One region of the Cronobacter universalis NCTC 9529 genome, then DNA from elsewhere that is predicted to be linked to it. Evidence: predicted binding sites of a transcription regulator. Region 1 holds the regulator's gene; the other holds the start of a gene.
What was found. The regulator LexA, encoded in region 1, represses DNA repair genes until DNA is damaged. The targets are predictions, from matches to a motif close to TNCTGTATGTACATACAGNA.
Positions count from the first base shown of each region.

Region 2: AFK65_RS08330 (metal-dependent hydrolase) is a predicted target of LexA. The motif match lies at 1,270-1,289, and genes of this name have one in related genera.

Region 1 covers NZ_CP012257.1:3,816,503-3,819,709, reverse strand. The annotation lists gene plsB (glycerol-3-phosphate 1-O-acyltransferase PlsB) at 1-795, opposite strand, end outside; gene AFK65_RS17580 (diacylglycerol kinase) at 928-1,296, shown strand; gene lexA (transcriptional repressor LexA) at 1,405-2,013, shown strand; gene dinF (MATE family efflux transporter DinF) at 2,139-3,207, shown strand, end outside.
Region 2 covers NZ_CP012257.1:1,818,370-1,821,576, forward strand. The annotation lists gene AFK65_RS08325 (L-cystine transporter) at 1-530, opposite strand, end outside; gene AFK65_RS08330 (metal-dependent hydrolase) at 666-1,256, opposite strand; gene kduD (2-dehydro-3-deoxy-D-gluconate 5-dehydrogenase KduD) at 1,370-2,125, opposite strand; gene hxpB (hexitol phosphatase HxpB) at 2,311-2,979, opposite strand; gene AFK65_RS08345 (YniB family protein) at 3,138-3,207, shown strand, end outside.

The sequences.
Region 1 (3,207 bases):
GCGAATCGCCTCGTAAGAGAAGTTTGCGGCGATCTCTTCCATCAACGCGACGGCGTTTTGCTGGGCTTTCTCGTGCGAGATTTTTTTGGTGCGCGCTTCGTCTTCAACGGCGCGAGCGATAGCTTTTGACGAGAGCAGCTTGTTAAAGAGATCCTGGCGCGCAGGGAGGCGCGGGCCGACAGCGGCGAGGCGCTGGCGGGCGAAATGCATACGCGCCACGCGGGCCAGTTTCTGGGCGATGCGCTTGTCCGTACCGTGTTCGGTCGCCATGCGGCGCAGCGACACCGGCGGCGAGAAACGCACAAAGCTGTCGCGACCAAGCCAGGAGACCGCGAAGAATTTCTGAATGCCGTTCAGCATGCGCAGCGGCGGGTTTTCCTCGCCCTTTTCGCGCCCCGGCGAGCGGCCGAACATGACCGACACCGGCACCATCTGGACGTCGAGATCCGGGTTGCTGCGGTGCAGGTCGAGATAGTTGTGGAACAGCTTGATCGACTCTTCCTTCGGCGTGTAGTAAGTAAACACGCGGGGGCCGCCATGGATAAACACATAGCGCGGCAGTTCGGTGCCGTCGATAACCAGTGGTTCCAGCGGGTCCGGCAGATCGTGCTCCAGGCACTGGGCGCGCAGCGTCAGGAGATCCGCCTTCGAGTTATACGGCAACACATACATGATGGGGCGTGACGTATCGAGCCCAAGTTCGGGGCAGGGCGCCGCCGGGATGGACTTGCTTTTTACCAGCACGCTTAATGGTAAATTAAGTAATTTGTAGTAAATTCGTGGCCAACCGGACATAAACGATGTAAAGCCTCTGGTTAATAATGCAATTGCGGCGCAAGAATATCAGAAACTCCGTAGAATTTCTGTGGTGCTTCTTTATCGAAGCGCATTAGCATTGACGCCTGAATTTAAAAAAGGTTTCTTGTCATGGCCAACAACACCACGGGGTTAACTCGAATTATTAACGCTGCCGGCTATTCCTGGAAGGGATTACGCGCCGCCTGGAAAAATGAAGCCGCATTTCGCCAGGAAGGGGTTGCCGTAATAGCCGCCATTCTTATCGCCTGCTGGCTGGATGTCGACCCGATCACCCGCGTCCTGCTGATTGGCTCCGTGACGCTGGTTATGATCGTTGAGATCCTCAACAGCGCCATCGAAGCGGTCGTTGATCGCATCGGCCCTGAATTTCATGAACTTTCCGGGCGCGCCAAGGATATGGGCTCCGCCGCGGTCCTGCTGTCGATTATCCTCGCGCTGGTCGTGTGGGTCACGCTGCTCTGGCAGCATTTGCGATAAGTTTTCCAGAAATCGCGAAAGAAGCGCTTTTTTAACCGGTTATGGTTTTAAAATCACCTTTAGCTGTATATACTCACAGCATAACTGTATATGCACCCAGGGGGCGGAATGAAAGCATTAACTACCAGGCAACAAGAGGTGTTTGATCTCATTCGGGATCACATCAGCCAGACCGGCATGCCGCCTACGCGTGCGGAAATCGCGCAGCGTCTGGGTTTCCGTTCGCCAAACGCGGCGGAAGAGCACCTCAAAGCGCTGGCGCGCAAAGGGGTTCTTGAGATTGTCTCCGGCGCGTCGCGCGGTATTCGTCTGCTGCAGGAAGAAGAAACCGGCCTGCCGCTTGTAGGGCGCGTCGCGGCAGGTGAGCCGCTGCTGGCCCAGCAACATATCGAAGGCCACTATCAGGTCGATCCTGGCCTGTTTAAGCCGAACGCCGATTTCCTGCTGCGCGTTAGTGGGATGTCGATGAAAGATATCGGGATTATGGACGGCGACCTGTTAGCGGTTCATAAAACGCAGGATGTGCGCAACGGCCAGGTTGTGGTCGCGCGTATTGACGATGAAGTGACGGTAAAACGCCTTAAAAAACAGGGCAATGTCGTTGAGCTGCTGCCAGAGAACAACGAGTTCAAACCGATCGTTGTCGATCTGCGCGAGCATAACTTCTCTATCGAAGGTCTGGCGGTCGGCGTGATCCGTAACGGCGAATGGCTCTGAGGCCTTTCCCGGCTGCCTGACGCCGCATTACCGTAACTGGCCCGCCCCGGTTACGGTAATGACCTCTCCCGTCTGCTAAAGTCTGCATATTTTTTCATCATCGCGTAACGGCATCGGAACGCCATATGCCCTTTCTCACTTCTACCGATAAAGCTCTCTGGCGCCTCGCGCTGCCAATGATTTTCTCCAATATCACCGTGCCGCTGCTGGGCCTGGTGGATACCGCCGTGATTGGCCATCTCGACAGCCCCGTGTATCTGGGAGGCGTCGCGGTTGGCGCAACCGCCACCAGCTTCCTGTTTATGCTGCTGCTGTTCTTACGTATGAGCACCACCGGGTTAACCGCCCAGGCGTTCGGCGCGCGCGATCCGGCGGCGCTGGCCCGCGCGCTGGTGCAGCCCATGGCGCTGGCGCTTATCGCCGGTGTGCTGATTATCGCGCTGCGCGAACCGCTGATTCATCTGGCGCTGCATATTACCGGCGGCAGCGACGCTGTGCTGACGCAGGCCCGGCGGTTTCTGGAGATTCGCTGGCTCAGCGCGCCCGCGTCGCTTGCTAATCTGGTGCTGCTGGGCTGGCTGCTGGGCGTTCAGTACGCCCGCGCGCCGGTTATCCTGCTGGTGGTCGGTAATCTGCTTAATATCGCGCTTGATCTCTGGTTCGTCATGGGGCTTGGCCTTAACGTCCAGGGCGCAGCGCTGGCGACGGCGATAGCGGAATACGCGACGCTTGGCATTGGTCTTATGATGGCGGCCCGCGTGCTGCGCCTGCGCGGCATTACCCCGGCGATGCTGAAAACCGCCTGGCGCGGCGGCGTCGGCAGGCTGCTTAAGCTTAACCGCGACATCATGCTGCGCTCGCTGCTGTTGCAGATCTGCTTTGCCTCCGTCACCGTGTTTGGCGCCCGGCTTGGCAGCGATATTGTCGCCGTTAACGCCATTCTGATGACGCTGTTAACCTTCACGGCTTATGCGCTCGACGGCTTCGCCTACGCGGTGGAAGCGCATGCCGGGCAGGCCTTTGGCGCGCGGGATAAATCGCAACTGCGCAGCGTCTGGCGCGCGGCGTGCCGACAGGCAGGCATGGTCGCGCTGGCGTTCGCGCTGCTGTATGCCGTGGCGGGGCAGTATATTGTGTCGCTGTTAACATCTTTGCCGTCGTTGCAGGCGCTGGCGCAGCCCTATCTCTTCTGGC
Region 2 (3,207 bases), 2.0 Mb from region 1:
GCAAACGGGTTTTTCGGAATGAAGGAGAGAATCAGCTGCGGTACGGTCAGATCGGCGACTTTACCGGCGTAGTTGGTCTGAATGGCGTTCAGACGCGCGGTTTCCGCGCTGCCCTGCACCAGACCTTCCGCCGTCAGGCCGAAGAGATTGGTCACCAGCACGCCGACCAGCGCCGCGATAAGCGTGGTGAACAGCAGGGTGCCGATGGTCAGCACGCTGATTTTACCCAGCGACGAGGCGTTATGCAGACGCGCCACGGCGCTCAGGATCATCGCGAACACCAGCGGCATCACAATCATCTGCAGCAGCTGCACATAGCCGTTACCGACAATGTTGAACCACTGGATGGAGGTTTTCAGCGTCTCGCTGTCAGAACCATAAATGGTATGCAGCGCGAGACCGAAGACCACGCCCATGGCGAGACCGAGTAATACTTTTTTTGCCAGGCTCCACTGCGTATGGCGCGTGCGCGCCAGCAACAGCAGCAGAACCACGAACGCGACAACGTTCGCTATCAGTGGAAGATTCATCCCCGTTCTCCTGATTTTTTTATAACCGGCACGGCCGAAATGGCATGCCTTTATGCCGCAAAGGGTATCAGAATCAAAAGAGGGTGCCTTATATCCAAATGGAATGGTTTATATCAAAACGCAATTTCAGTTTATTTACTGTTCCATCTGGTGATGAATAAAGCGATTAAAGGTGTTTTGCAGTGAATTAATGGCGGCCGACGACCACTTCATTGCGCTGCTGTCGGTCATGCTTTGCGGCATCCATACCGCCCAGACGAACAGCGCCATGCATAATACGCGCTCAAGCTGATTGCCTTTCTGCGGATAGAGGAGCGGCAGGCGGAAGCGCCAGCGGCAGGGCCAAAGTAGCGGCACGCCGGCGGGCGTTATCATATCGGCGAGAATATGGCTGAGATAGCCGAGCACCAGCCCTTGCAGCGCATCGGCAGGCAGTATCCAGGTTTCCGGCACTTTTAACAGAAAGAGCGTAAGGCCGCCGAAGACCGCGAGCAGACTGTGCGTAAAGCCCCGGTGGCCGAACATTCGCGCCACGGGTTTTGATATCCATTTCAGCCGCTGCCCCAGAAACGACTTCGGGTGATCGATATCCGGCAGCAGGCAGGTGAGAATGGCGGAGGGAACAATATGCCACCAGTCGCCCTGCGCCAGCACAGGGGTCAGCTCGGCATTTTTGGCAAATACCGCGCAGGCAATCGAAAAAAGCAGGTGGCCTTCCGCCGTCATGATAAAACCCTGAAACTGTCAATCTATCCAGTATAGGGTTTTTATACAGTAGAGAAAAGTGGTGACGGTGTAACACTTTGTCACCGCAGCCCCCGTAACGCCTTGCCTCGAGGCTAACGGGCGAGCCAGCCGCCATCCACCGCCAGGGTGTAGCCATTGACGTAATCCGACGCCTTTGAGGCGAGGAAGATAACCGGCCCCTGCAAATCTTCGGGCGTTCCCCAGCGGCCTGCCGGAATACGTCCCAGGATTTCCTCATTGCGTTCCGCGTCTTCGCGCAGCGCCTGCGTGTTATTGGTCGCCATATAGCCCGGCGCGATGCCGTTAACGTTGATGCCATAGGGCGCCCATTCATTGGCGAGCAGGCGGGTCAGGCCCAGCACGCCGCTTTTCGAGGCGGTATAAGAGGGCACGCGAATGCCACCCTGAAAAGAGAGCATCGAGGCGACGTTAATGATTTTTCCGCCGCTACCCTGGGCGATGAACTGCCTGGCGACAGCCTGAGAAAGGAAGAACAGGGCTTTCAGGTTGAGATCCATCACCTCGTCCCAGTCTTTTTCGCTGAAATCGAGCGCGTCGTCGCGGCGGATGATCCCGGCGTTGTTTACCAGAATATCGATACGGCCCAGCGCCCCGACGGCCTCGGTGACGAGCGGCTGCACCGGCGCCGTGGCTAAATCGGCCTCGATGGCGACAAAACGGCGGCCCAGCGCGTGGACTTTGGCGGAGGTTTCCCGCGCTGCCCTGCGACTGACGCCTGCGATATCGCACCCGGCGGCGGCGAGCCCGAGCGCCATGCCCTGTCCCAGCCCGGTATTGCACCCGGTCACCATCGCCACTTTTCCGGCAAGCGAGAATTTATCCAGCATGTTCCGTTCCTCTTTGGCTCATCATTGCGGCGCAGGGAAATTCCCTTTCGCATTCAGAGCAATGATAGGAGCCGCCGGAAGAAAAGACAAAGCTAAATGAAACTGTGTTTTAAAAATATGACGGCGGGCATTTTTTTATGGAAGAGAAAAGCAAAAACCGCCGCCAGGCAGCGGCGGTGAGTGGTTTAACCTTTCAGATGCCAGGGCTCGAGCTCGGTCAGCGAGTTCAGCCGGACGTTGGCGAGCGCCCAGCGCGCATCGCTGCGGTTCTCTTCGGCCGGGACGACAATGGAACGCATACGCGCCGCTTTGGTGGCGACCATGCCGTTGACGGAATCTTCCAGCGTCACGCAGCAGAGCGGATCGACGCCAAGTTTCGCCGCCGCATCCAGGTAGACCTGCGGGTGCGGCTTGCTGTAAGGCAAATGTTCGGCGGAAGCGAGCACGTCAAACTGGTCGCGCAGATCAAACAGCGTCAGTACGCGCTCCAGCATCCGCAGCGGCGAGGCGGAGGCGAGGCCGACCTTCAGCCCCTGCGCTTTACAGAGCGCAATCGCGTCCGCCACGCCCGGCAGCAGCGGGCGTTTTTCTTCCACCAGCGTCATGGCGCGGGTGATAATGCGCTGCGTCACTTCATCCACCGACGGGCCGTTCCACGGCTGCTGCGCGAACCACAGCGCCACCACCAGATCGATGCGCAGCCCCAGCGTGTCGGGCAGCTCGTGGCGGCGGGAGGTATCGACCCCGAGCGTCGCGATCACTTCGAGCTCCGCCTGGTCCCAGAGCGGTTCGGAGTCAATCAGTAAACCATCCATATCAAAAATAGCGGCGAGGATCTGTCGCGGCGAAGACATCGTGTCACTCCTTCTTGTTACGCGGGAAAGGTTAATGAATAGCCGGAAAAACGCGTTATGGCTACCGCTTTCCGGCCATGTGCCGGAAAGTTCAGGCGAAAAGGCGCTTCACAGGGTAAACTTAGGCGAATCTGTCGCGTCGCTATCAAGGGGAAAGCATGACGTATCAACAAGCTGGACGCATTGGTGTCTTAAAACGCATCGCCGGATGGGTGATTTTCATTCCTG